4 regions of the Thermanaeromonas sp. C210 genome follow, and region 1 is predicted to be linked to each of the others. Evidence: riboswitches for the same ligand, from Rfam matches in the RefSeq annotation. Region 1 holds a riboswitch; each other region holds the start of a gene.
The links. A riboswitch is a leader RNA that binds a small molecule or an ion and turns the genes downstream of it on or off. The one in region 1 is predicted to bind cyclic di-GMP.
Positions count from the first base shown of each region.

Region 2: another riboswitch for cyclic di-GMP. It lies ahead of flgB (flagellar basal body rod protein FlgB); the one in region 1 lies ahead of TAMC210_RS08155 (type II secretion system F family protein).
Region 3: another riboswitch for cyclic di-GMP. It lies ahead of TAMC210_RS06445 (helix-turn-helix domain-containing protein); the one in region 1 lies ahead of TAMC210_RS08155 (type II secretion system F family protein).
Region 4: another riboswitch for cyclic di-GMP. It lies ahead of TAMC210_RS12615 (methyl-accepting chemotaxis protein); the one in region 1 lies ahead of TAMC210_RS08155 (type II secretion system F family protein).

Region 1 covers NZ_BLWF01000003.1:147,125-150,294, forward strand. The annotation lists gene TAMC210_RS08145 (GspE/PulE family protein) at 1-681, shown strand, start outside; gene TAMC210_RS08150 (type IV pilus twitching motility protein PilT) at 689-1,702, shown strand; cyclic di-GMP riboswitch class I at 1,749-1,835, shown strand; gene TAMC210_RS08155 (type II secretion system F family protein) at 1,874-3,079, shown strand.
Region 2 covers NZ_BLWF01000004.1:415,699-418,868, reverse strand. The annotation lists gene TAMC210_RS12425 (bis-aminopropyl spermidine synthase family protein) at 1-893, shown strand, start outside; cyclic di-GMP riboswitch class I at 996-1,099, shown strand; gene flgB (flagellar basal body rod protein FlgB) at 1,287-1,679, shown strand; gene flgC (flagellar basal body rod protein FlgC) at 1,682-2,110, shown strand; gene fliE (flagellar hook-basal body complex protein FliE) at 2,150-2,464, shown strand; gene fliF (flagellar basal-body MS-ring/collar protein FliF) at 2,476-3,170, shown strand, end outside.
Region 3 covers NZ_BLWF01000002.1:475,734-478,903, reverse strand. The annotation lists gene TAMC210_RS06460 (L,D-transpeptidase family protein) at 1-442, opposite strand, end outside; gene TAMC210_RS06455 (DMT family transporter) at 569-1,000, shown strand; gene TAMC210_RS06450 (sigma-70 family RNA polymerase sigma factor) at 1,293-1,688, opposite strand; gene TAMC210_RS06445 (helix-turn-helix domain-containing protein) at 1,827-2,090, opposite strand; cyclic di-GMP riboswitch class I at 2,159-2,248, opposite strand; gene TAMC210_RS06440 (hypothetical protein) at 2,546-2,830, shown strand; molybdenum cofactor riboswitch at 2,977-3,134, shown strand.
Region 4 covers NZ_BLWF01000004.1:459,144-462,313, forward strand. The annotation lists gene TAMC210_RS12615 (methyl-accepting chemotaxis protein) at 1-1,168, opposite strand, end outside; cyclic di-GMP riboswitch class I at 1,265-1,356, opposite strand; gene TAMC210_RS12620 (M1 family metallopeptidase) at 1,398-2,990, opposite strand.

The sequences.
Region 1 (3,170 bases):
GCCCTGAGTTCCCCGGAAAAGAACATAATCACCATCGAGGATCCGGTGGAATATCTGCTGCCGGGTATAAATCAGGTGAGGGTCAACCCCAAGGCCGGCCTGGATTTTGCCTCCGGCCTCCGGGCCATCCTGCGCCAGGATCCCGATATTATAATGGTCGGGGAGATCCGGGACCGGGAAACGGCGGACATATCTGTGCGGGCGGCCACCACCGGCCACCTGGTTCTGAGCACCCTGCACACCAACGACGCCGCCGGGGCCGTGACTCGCCTGCTGGACATGGGAGTAGAGCCCTTTCTCGTGAATTCTTCCCTCATAGGAGTCGTGGCCCAGCGCCTGGTACGCCTGATATGTCGTAATTGTCGTGAAACCTACCATCCCGCCCCCGAGGATCCGGCCCGCGCCTTTGCCCGGGACAAAAAGGGACTGGTGTTCTACAGGGGCCGCGGGTGCCCCCAATGCAATTACACGGGCTACCAGGGGAGAACGGCCCTCCACGAAGTCCTGGTCATGACGGAGGACCTCCGGGCCCTGGTGGCCGCAAAGGCTCCCTCCCACGAGATAAAAAAGGCGGCCGTAGCCGCGGGGATGGTGACCCTGCGGGAGGACGGCCTGGAGAAGGCCGGCCAGGGGCTTACAACCGTGGAGGAAGTAATGCGGGTGACTTTGGGAGGTTTATGATACGGCCATGCAAATACATATAAACGATGTTCTGGCTTCCGCAGCAGAGGTTGGCGCATCCGACGTACACCTCACGGTGGGGCTGCCGCCGGTGTTCAGGCGGCACGGGAAATTGGAAGTCCAGGAGGCCTGGCCGCCCCTGACGTCCGCGGTAATGGAGGCCGTGGTCCGGCAGATCCTGGGTTCCCGCTGGGAGGAATTCGTCCAACGGAAGGAACTCGACCTGGCTTACTCGGTTCCGGGACTGGGACGGTTCCGGGTGAATATTTTTTATCAGAGGGGCAGCGTAGGGGCGGCCATCCGTTTGGTGGCTGCGGCCATACGCTCCCTGGACGAACTGGGCCTTCCCCCGGTTGTGGGAGAACTCGTAGACCAACCCCACGGTTTAATCTTGGTCACCGGCCCTACGGGTAGCGGTAAAAGCACTACCCTGGCGGCCATGATCGACCGCATCAACGAGCGCCGGGCCTGCCATATAATCACCCTGGAGGATCCCATTGAGTACCTTCATCACCACAAGAAGAGCATTGTCAACCAGCGGGAAATAGGCTTCGACTCCCCCTCCTTCGCCAGCGCCCTGCGGGCAGCCTTAAGGCAGGATCCCGACGTGATCCTGGTCGGGGAGATGCGGGACCTGGAAACCATAGCCACGGCCATCACCGCCGCCGAAACCGGGCATTTGGTCCTGGCTACCTTGCACACGGGAAGGGCGGTGCAAAGTATAGACCGTATTATCGATGTGTTTCCTCCCCATCAACAGCCCCAGGTGCGCATCCAGCTGGCGGATGTCCTGGTGGGTGTGGTGACCCAGCAGCTCCTGCCGCGGGCCGACGGCCGGGGCAGGGTGGCGGCCGTGGAGATACTCATCGCCACCCCGGCCGTGCGCAACCTCATCCGGGAGGGCAAGACGCACCAGATTGTTTCCCATATGCAGACGGGGGGACGCTTCGGCATGCAGACCATGGAAATGGCCGTGAAGCAACTAGAGGCCCGGGGAATAATCGCCGGGGAAAATAGTTAGCGCGGCAGGATTCTGGAGATATTTGGCGAAATATAAACCCCTAAACCCGTTACCAGGGCAAACCCGGCGAAAGCCGGGGGCGCAAAGCTACGGGCCTAAGGGCAGGGAGGCCTAAGGTCGCCGGGCTGCCGGGAAGGTGCAGTTATTCCTGGAAGGCCGGCGCTTTTTGTTATGAGGGTAAGGTACAGGGCCAGGGATGCTGCTGGGAAACTCGTCCAAGGTTTCATAGAAGCGGACAACGAGCAGGCGGCCGGCCGCCTCCTGCGTAGCCGGGGACTTTTTATAACCGAACTGCGGCCGGTAGAGGATCAGCCGGATTACCTGCGCTCATTGCTTTGGAAGCGCGTAGGTCGCCGGGATCTCGCCCTCTTTTGCCGGCAGCTGGGAACCATGCTGGCGGCGGGCCTGCCCATTGTGAACGCCTTGAGGACCTTGAGCAGGCAGGAAGGCAATCCGCGGTTTAAAGCCAGCATAGACAGGGTGGTGGAAGATCTGGAGCAGGGGAACCCCCTCCACGCCGCCCTCGGCAAATCGCCGCAGGTATTCCCGCCGGTAATGGTATATTCGGTGGAGGCGGGCGAAGTGAGCGGCGCCCTGGATGAGATCCTGATGAGGCTGGCCGAACACTTTGAACGGGAGCACGAGGTCCAGGAAAAGATTAAGTCGGCCATGACCTATCCCCTGATAGTCCTGGTGGTATCCCTTCTGTCGATAGGTTTTATAATAACCTTTGTTTTGCCCATGTTCAGCAACATAATCGCCAATATGGGGGTCCCTTTACCGTGGCCCACCCGGGCGGTACTGGGCCTGGGCCGGTTTTTCAGGGAGTGGTGGCCCTGGATGGCCGCGGCCCTGGCCGCCGCGGGTTACGGGGCCTGGAGGTGGTCCCAACAGGAGAGGGTGAGGTATGCCCTGGATAAAATCGTACTACGATTTCCGGTCTTCGGGCATCTTAAGCACCAGGCTCTCCTTTCCCAGTTCAGTCGAACCCTGGGCACCATGCTGTCCAGCGGGGTGCCTATTCTACAGGCCCTGGAGGTGGTGGAAAGAACGGTAGGCAATCGCATACTGGCCGAGGCCATAGCCCTGGCCCAGGAGCAGGTACGGGATGGGAGGAGCATAGCCTCGCCCCTGGCGGAGAGCGGCGTCTTCCCGCCCATGGTAGTGGAGATGGTTACCGTGGGCGAGGAAACGGGTACTTTGGACGCCCTCCTGGCGAGGCTGGGAGCCTTCTACGACCGCGAAGTGGGCGAGATGGCCGCCCGGCTGTCCTCCCTCATCGAACCCCTTCTGATACTGGTCCTGGGCGGCGTGGTGGGAGTCATCGTAGTATCCGTGCTGCTCCCCGTATTCCAGGTGGTGGGGAGCGTGAGGTGAGGGGCGAGAGAAAGTATTGGTGCTGGTGACACGGGAGACGGTGGGAGAACAAAGTTGAATATGCTTCGAACGATCAGAGGGGGTGGCTATT
Region 2 (3,170 bases), on a different contig from region 1:
TCCACCGGCGGGGCTGGGTAAAAATGGAGGGTGATGGCTCCCTTACCTTTACTGCCGCAGGAAAGGATATGGCGGTCAGGGAGGGAATAGAACCGGAGAAAGATTTTGTCTGCCCTGGCTGCCTGGGCCGGGGGGTGTCGTGGCAGGACCTGGAGGGATTATACCGGCGCTTCGTAGAAATTGCGGGGCGGCGTCCGGAGCCCATCAAAGAATACGATCAGGGCTTTGTGACGGCGGAAACCACGGTGAGCAGAATAGCCCTTATGGCGGACCGGGGGGACCTGGCGGGGAAACGGCTGCTGGTGTTGGGCGATGACGATCTCGTAAGCTTGGCCGCCGGGCTCTCGGGGATGCCCGAGGAAGTGGTCGTCCTGGAAATCGACGACCGGCTTATCGACTTCATTAACGAGGTGGCGGAGGAAAACCGGCTCCCGGTAAAGGCCCGGAGGTACGACTTTCGCCAAAAGCTGCCCGAGGAGTACGTAGGCTCCTTCCATACCTTTACTACCGATCCCCCGGAAACCCTGGAGGCACTCGAGGTCTGTTTAGGTCGGGGGCTTCTCAGCTTGAGGGGAGAAGGGTGTGCCGGCTATTTCGGCCTTACCCATGCGGAGTCTTCCCTCAGGAAATGGAATGAACTCCAGCAGCTTCTGGTGGGCAAATTTAAAGTCACCATCACCGACATTATCGAGGATTTCAACCACTACGTGAACTGGGATTACCTTCTTCCCAGCCTTAAGAAGACCTTTCCCTTCCTAAAGTTCCCCCCGCGCATCAATTGGTATCGTTCGGCCATGTACCGCATCCAGACCCTGGGACAAGTAGAGGGCCTAAGAAACGAGGCTGCTGAGTGCGAGCTGTACGTGGATAAAGAGGCCCTCATATACGGTTGAGGCCAAAATTTTTTACCTAAAATTTGGCGAACGGTGCAGGATTTTGCCAATAGATGTTGAATCTATCCAGTCAAACAGTAAGAGTTTTTTACTCCAGGAAGTTTATGTCAAGGGCAAGCTCTCCGAAAGGGGAAGCGCGCAAAGCCATGGGTCTACGGCCCCGGCTCCTTAAAGAAGCAAGGGGCTAAGATCGCCAGGCTGCCGTTCCTGGAGTGGGAGAAAAGGCCTGCCCTTGGGAGGAGCAGGCCTTTTTACTAAGGCGCCCTTCTTGGGGACCGTAGTCCCAGAGAAAATTAGGACGGTGGTCGGATACACATTTTACCAATTTCTTATTAAACTAAATTAGGCGGAGAAAGACGAAAAAAAAAGAAAAAGAGGGGATTTTAGGTGTTCATGACGCCTACCCTGCAGGTACTGGGCAAAGCCCTGGACGCTGCCGCCCTGCGGCAGCGAACTATTGCCCACAACATCGCCAATGTCAACACGCCGGGGTTCAAGCGTTATTACGTGACCTTTGAGGACGAACTACGGCGTGCTTTAAACGGCGGAGGTGGGTTGCCCCTCTACCGCACCCATCCCCGGCACCTTCCGCAGGACGCTCTTTCCCTGGAGCCGCGGGTCGAACAGGAGCGGACCACTTCCATGAGGGAAGACGGCAACAATGTGGACGTGGATCGGGAAATGGTGGAGCTGGTCATGAACACCCTCAACTACAACCTCCTGGTACACCAGCTAAACGGCCGCCTGGGGATGCTGCGGCATGTTATTAGCGAAGGGAGGCGATAGGGGTGGAACTTCTTCCCGCCCTGGCCATTAGCTCTTCGGGACTGACGGCAGAGCGTTTGCGCATTGATTTGATAGCCGGTAACCTGGCCAACATCAACACCACCCGCACGGCCGGGGGGGGTCCCTACCGCCGGCGGGTTGCCGTTTTTGCCGAGCGCCTGCAGGCGGCTATGGCCCCGCAAAGGACCCAATGGCCGGGTGGCGGCGTAAGGGTGGCGGCCATTGTGGAAGACAGCACGCCCCCAAGGCTGGTATACGACCCTTCCCATCCGGATGCGGACGCCCGGGGCTATGTGGCCTTCCCCAACATCAACGTGGTAAACGAGATGGTAGATCTGATTACCGCTGCGCGGGCCTATGAAGCTAATGCCACGGTTCTCAACGCCGCCAAAAGTATTTCCCTGAAGGCCTTGGAGATCGGCCGCGTATAATTGGGATAGAAGGCTTTACCGAGGAGAGGGGATGCACCCGTGTTATCCAGTCAAGTCTCCATGCTCATGCCCATGGCGGGAAAGCTCGTTCCCGGCGAGGAAGGCCCTGCCAGGTCCGGCGCAGCGCAGTTGGCGGCGTCCTTCGGCGAGATACTGGCCGCCAAATTAAGGGAGCTGGAAGAAAGCCAGAAACAGGCCGATAGGCTTACCTTCCAGTACTTGGCCGGGCAGGTGCAGGACCTCCACCAGGTGACCCTCGCCCTGGAAGAAGCTAGTTTATCCCTCCAGCTGGCGGTGCAGGTGCGCAATAAAGTGCTGGAAGCTTACCAGGAAATCTTCCGGATGCAGTTGTAAGGAGTTGGGGGATGAAGTTCCAGGACCTACCGCAAAAAGTGACCGGTTATTGGAGCAACCTTACACCCTCCAGGCGGTCGGCCCTGCTGGTGGTGGTCGTAGCAAGCCTGGTGGCCGGCACTTTATTTATCACGTGGTTAATAAGGCCTAAGTATGCACCCTTGTTTACCGGCCTCGACCAGCAAGATGCGGCCGCGGTGGTGGCCAAGCTGAAGGAGATGAACATCCCCTTTCAACTGGCCGATGAGGGGACCACCATCCTGGTGCCCCAGGACAGAGTCTACGAGACGCGCCTGGACCTGGCCAGCGCCGGTGTACTGGGCGGGCAGACCCTGGGCTTCGAGCTCTTCGACCAGAATAAACTGGGTATGACCGATTTTGAACGGCACATTAACTACCAGCGGGCCCTGCAGGGGGAGCTGCAGCGCACCATTACTTCCCTGGAAGAAGTGGAGGACGCCCGGGTTCACCTGGTGCTGCCCCAGCCGAGCGTATTCCTGGAGGAGCAGGCCCCGCCCTCGGCCTCCATCGTCTTGAAGCTAAAACCCCTGGCCCGTCTCCGGCCCGAGCAGGTCCAGGGCATAATGCAGCTGGTGGCGGCCAGCGTAGAAGGTCTTAAACCGGAAAATGTGCATATCATTGATACCCAGGGCAATGTTTTGAGCGCGGGTTTGGCCGAGGGTGAAAGCGGCCCCATCACCGCCCA
Region 3 (3,170 bases), on a different contig from region 1:
GGACCCTGTTACTTAAGGCCTGGTAAGTTGCAGTGTCCACCTCTCCGGAAGGGAGGAGGCCGTGGGCCCGCTGGAGATTGATCACCGCCCGCTGGGTGATACGGTCGTAGACGCCGGTGGGCGGTCCAAAGTAAAAGCCCATCCGGGACAGTACATACTGGAGTTCGGCTACATCCTGCCCCTTAAGGGGCGGGTCGGTCAACATGAGGGTGCGGTTTTCGCCTTCACAGCCGCACGGGGAATGGGCCTGTACAGCCCCGGGGTAAGAAAGGGTAAGGGCTAAGAGAAGAGCGGTGAAAAGGGGTAAGACCTGCACCTTGCTTCTCCTTCCCATGGGATTATGCCACTCGTAACTTACTCCTGCCTGCTGGGGGCTTTGGCCCCAAGGTCCTGACTCATATTTTTCCCGCAGATAGCCCTTTTCCATGTATATGGTCCGCAACTTGCCCTTCCCGTAAAAGGCCGCCTGCCCTGGTGGCCCATGGCGCAAGGTTGACGCCGGGCGGGGTATACTAAGAAAGGGTTATATAGCCTCAAAGCCGATTCTTTGTGGCAAAGGAGCAATAACATGTTCCTCGCCCTGATCATTGCCCTCGTGGCCGGGGTGGCCATGGCCGTTCAAGGTTCCCTAAATGCAGCCCTGGCCAAAATTACCGGCCTCCTCCAGGCCACCCTCGTGGTCCACCTTACGGCTACCATAGCGACTGCCCTTTTACTTCTTTGGCCCCTTAGCCCCGGCAGTTTAGGTAAAATTACCCAGACCCCCTGGTATTTGCTCCTCGGGGGTCTTATCGGGGTGCTCATCACCTACGGCGTAATGGCCAGCATATCCCGGGCCGGAGCGGCCCTGGCCACCACCGCCATCATTGTGGGACAGGTAACCATGGCCCTGATCATCGACCACCTGGGGCTCTTCGGCCTCAACAAAATCCCCTTTACCTGGTGGAAGGCCCTGGGCCTGGTTCTATTGGCGGCCGGAGCGCGCCTGATGTTGAATTAGGCCGAGCAGAGAGCTGGTTTACAACGGCCGTGGCCGTATGGCGCCTTGAGCGACAACTTCCGGCTAGCTTAGCCTATCCGGAATGCCTTTGGCCAACGCCGTAGCGCGCCGCATGATTGGAGGGCTACAGGAGAACAAAATGTATAAAAATGCGTGAAGAATTAGCCAGGAGACAAAAATATGAGAATAGTTGCATAGGATATGGAGAAATATACAGAGCCATTATGGTGTGCCTGCATTTATCTGGGGGGCTACGACCCTGTAACCTTTGGCTCTCGAAGAGCTGCGTGTCTCAAGTGCCTACTGGCTGGTCGGGTCCGTCGGGGACCAAATGCTTCCTAAGCCTGTTCAAGGCGCGTACTTTAATCCGGTGCACTGCCGGTTGGGAAATCCCTAGTTTTTTGGCCACTTCATATTCCGTGGCTCCGTTTAAGACGGTAGCGATAATAACTCTCTGCTGTTGGGGTGTAAGCACCGAAAGGGCTTCTTCGAGGAACAGAGTGTCCTCTACTTCGGCCAGGGTGTCGGCAGGAGAAGCAAGGGCGTCAACCATTTCCCTTTCCTCTTCTTCGGATTCTTGATTCACAGGTTTATTAAGGATTAGCAGCTCGTGCTTTCTTAAGTATTTCTGCTTTCTTGCCAGCCTGGTGGCCTCGTGGCATAGACCGGTTAAGAGCCAGGCTGCCACTTGAGCATCTTCAAAGTCGAGTTTGGCCGGATTCAGGCTTAGGGGGACATAGTTCTGCGCCTCCTTTTAACCTACATATCTCGTTACAATAATTAAAGAGAAGGAGAAGAGGCTGTTAATACCCCCCATACCCAACTGTCAAGATGATTTTCCGCGATTATTCTTTTCTGAAAAGTATTGCTCTAGTTCGCTCCTTCCCCACGGGGTTTTGGGCTTGTATCGGCGAACGGCGTCTACTATCCAGGCTACCAAGTCAGAGCGTGCTTCCTCATAATCATAACCTAGGCGGCGGCTGTATTTCTTAATTACCGGGCTAAAGCGCTGAATCAGCTCGGCGAGGGCTTCTTGGTCACCAGCTTGGGCCTTCATAATTAACTCCCGTAGTTTAACCTTTCTCGACATGAAGTTTTGCCCTCCCCAGAAGACAAAAAAGTCTGCCCCAAAGATGAGGGCAGGTTTAATGGGCTTCAAGTGGCAGCCAGGCTGTCATAGTACCAGTTGGTACTTTAGACCCTATGGCTTTGCGTCCTCACCTTTCGGTAAGTTTGCCTTTGGCACTCGAACTATTAGGTTGTGGGGAGCAAATATATCCTTCTTCTGTAGTTACGCATCCATTATATACTAGAAGTCAGGATATGGCAATTGGTTACTGATCTGGAATAATAAGCATACTGGTGCGTCGATCAATTGGGGACAGGCTGGCGTCCCGGTTTCGGGTTTGGAAGGAAGGGCCTCCGGACGACTGGGTTATTAAAAGGGGCAGTTCTTCCCTCTTTAGGGAGTAGAAGGTACCGAGCCTTAGGAATTTCACTCGAGAGCCCGAGGCCGGCTCAGTTTACATGGAAGGGGGGAAAGCCATGGAGGGCTTATTTACCTACGCCGATCTCGCTACCTTATCCGGAGCCGCTATGGCTACTTTATTGGTGGTGGAGTTTCTCAAGAATATTGGAAGGTTAAAGGGATGGTCGATGCGCGGCCTAATTCTAACCGTCGCCTTAACACTTATTATAATAACGAACCTGGCTACAGGTAATTTCTCGTTCAGAGATATCCCGCTATATTTGTTAAACGGCCTGTTAGTCGCCGTTTCCGCCACCGGAAGCCGACAGATGTTCGGTTCGAAAATAGGCACCCGGACATGAAGCCCGTGTCCCGTGTCAAGAGCCGGCAAAAACGCGGGTACCCGGGTATGCGACCTGCAAATACGAGTTTAGGGGCGCACCACCGGGCATCCTTGACGGGCTGGATACGATAGGGTATGATAAGAACGTGGAAGTAGCCGACAAAATTTGATATCTTTCTCCGAGCCGGTTGAGCCTAAGGACGAGCCCTTAAGCAAGGGTCAGATCTATGGCCAGCCGGCCTGGGCTAAAATATAGCCCACGGGGTATGCCGGGAAACGGGCATGCCTCCCCTTGCTCGGAAAGGAGAAAGGTTTGGACCACGCGGAACAGACCCCGGCATCCTTTGCGAGCCGGGGTT
Region 4 (3,170 bases), on a different contig from region 1:
TCCGCCGGGCAATGGCTTCCATCTGGCGGTTGGCCTCTTCTACCGTGCGGGCCCCCTCCCCGGTCTTCTCCACCACCAGCCCGGAAAAGGTGGCCATTTCCTCAGCCTGGTTGTGGACGCTTTCCACCCTGCTAGCCTGGCCCTCGATGGCCGTGGCCGTCTCGCTCACCTGCTGTGCCTGGTGCTCGGCACCCCGCGCCATTTCCTGGGCGGTAACCGCCACCTGCCGGGCCGCTTCCCCCAGCTCCTGGGACATCTGGGCCAGGTCCTGGCTGGAGCGGGCCACTTCGGTGGACATAGCCCTGGCCTGGCCGATGAGCTCTCGCAGTTTGGCCACCATGGCGTTAAAGGCCCGTGCCAGCTGCCCCAGCTCGTCGTCGGATTTAACGGCTAAGGCGGCCACGGTAAGATCCCCGTCCGCTACCCGGTCGGCGTAGGCTGCAATTTGAGCTATAGGACGGCCGATAAGGCGGGTGAAAAGGAACGCCACCGCCATACCCATGAGGAAGGCCAGTATGAGGCCCGTCAGGAGGGTGGACCTAGTATAGATAATGGCGGTATGTAACTGATTCTGGGCCTCATCCCGCCGGACGGCCATTTCCTGCTTTAAATGGCTCCCGACGTTGTTGACATTGTCCACCGCAGCCCCCATCTGAAAACTCAAGATAGGGAGAGCCTGCATCCGATCTTCGCGGCTGGTTTTGAGGATGGTTCCTTCAAAACTATCTCTAAAACTCTTGGCGGCCATGGCCATGGCGCCCAAAAACCCTCGGGCCTGGTCGTCCAGTTCCATCTGGTCCAGCTGGCCCTTGGCCTCGTCAAACCGCTCCATGGAGTCCTGGAAACTCAAAACATGGGTCTGGGAACCGTTGATAATGTAGTCGGTAGTCCGCCGGTAACTATCCCATATGGCATTGGACATTTCGGTAAATAACTCATGTTGCTCCTGAAGCTTGACGACTTCCTCGGCCACCTGGGAAATGCGCTGGAGATTGAAGTTAACAATGATAACGACGGCCACGAAGACGGCAATGACCAGAAGGAAGCCGCCCATTAATTTGGTACGCAGCTTTAGCCGGGCCAGGAAAAAACTTCTTTTTGCCTCCTTGCCCTTCACCTCCCCCTTGTCCTGCCCCGCTCGGCGACGACGCAACGACAACCTTGCCACTTCCCTTTTACCTCCTTAAACCTTATGAACTACTTCATTTAATTTAATTTATAATAAAAAGGGGCTACGAAACACTGCGGGTAGCCCCGGTCCACCCACGGCAGCTGGCTGTCATAGCCGCCACAAAGACGGCCTTAGACCCTGTAGCTTTGCGCCCCGGCCTTTCGGCCGGTTTGCCTTTTTCGGGGAAATTCTGTCAATTTCGCCTTAATTATACTTGAATCGGGCCTCAATAGGCAAGATGTTTCTGGGGATCCCGGTAAAACTCGAGTATCCGCTGTAACGCCTCCACCCCTACTCTTTCGAAGCGATAATACTCCTGGACGTACCGCAGGGCATCACCCAGGGCTTGCCGGCCCATGCTTTCCTCCCAGCGCAGCCAGTAAAGAACCCCCTGGCGGTAGACAATGCGGCGGTAATCTTCTTCCGATGCATAGGCGGTCAAAGGTAAGTCCGCGAGCTCAAGTTCCCTCCCCGCCACGGAAGCGATCTCCTCCTTGCACATCCGGTAGTAGTCGGGGTCCGCGAAGCTGTAGTAGAGCAAGGTGCTGTATTCCGCCAGCCCTTCGTCGATCCAGGCCGCCCGGATACTGTCGTTCCCCACCAGGTTATACCACCACTGATGGGCCACCTCATGGACGACCACCGGCGGGCTGTACCCCTTTAAGGTGCTCAGGAAGATCAGACCGGGATACTCCATTCCCGAAAGCCCCTCCAGGGGAACCTCTACCAGGTGAAGATAGGAATAGGGATAGGTGCCCCAGTACTCTTGAAAATACTTTAAAGCCTGAACCGCCGTATCCAGTATCTCGGGGGACGGCCGACTGCGGGTGGCCACCACCAGCTCCACCGGCCCCACCCGGCGGCCAGCGAATTGCCACCCGGCGCCTGCGGCAAAGGCGAACTCCCGGATGGGATGTTCACTGCTGAAGGACCAGCCGGTCCAGCCACCACCTTCTGTGCGGCCCGTAACCCGGCCGCTGGCCACCACTACCAGGTGGGAAGGCACCCGGAGATCCACCTGGTAGTAGGCTGCGTCGGCAAAATAAGGTTCGCCAAAGCTCGCCCCTTCTGCCATCCCCTGCCAGGCTCCCTCCTGCCGCGGCGCTAAAAGGGGATACCAGCCGGAAACCATGGTAACCCCGTCAAAGACTCCCAGCCGGGCCGCTCTATCCGGTATATGGGTGGAGAAATCTATTTCTACTACCAAGGTTTGCCTAGAAAAGAGGGGCCGGTTCAAGGGCACCTCCAGCCTGGTGCCTTGAACCATAAAGGCGGCTTCTATTTGATTTATTTTAACGCGGTGAACGGTCAGGGAATTTGCCGCCTCGGCCATGCCATTGGCCGGGAGATTGAATTGGAGCTCGGTTAAGGGGTAAAAATAGGGGTTTTGGTAGGCCAGCAAGAGCTTGCCCTGCAGGAGCTCTCCGGCGAGGTCTAGCCTGGCCTGGATGTTATATACGGGGTGAAAGCGATAACGGAACCGGCCCGACCAGCCCCCGTCCGGAACGGGGAGCTTCACTTCCCGGGGATCAACACCTGAAAACGCCAGACCCCAGGCATCCAGGGCGGCATCTAAGGGGAGATACTGCCCGGCAGGAGACGCAGCGTACCCCCGTCCGGCGGGGGAAAGATAGCGGGCCGGGATAAGGATTTCTCCGCCCATTTTCACGGGGGGCGGGTCCAGCACCACCCGGTCGTAGCCGACCAGGTTCGGACCCACTTCCCGGGGGGAGGAATGGAGGACGCTTTGGAGTCCGCAGGACCAAAAGGCCAGAAAGAGCCCCGGCAACACCAGAAGAAGGAGCTTTTTCCTTTCCATGCAACTTCTCCCTTTGAGGCGAACTCCGGGTTAATTCGACAAAACTGGAGCCCTTTCCTGCTTTTTTCCTGTTCCGGGCGAGGAGGTTCCTTCCCAGTTTACGGGGGTACACCATAAATGGGGCCGGAAGGCCCTTATAGGCGGGTTCATGTTGGCTACGTGAAGGGCCGTGCCCGACGG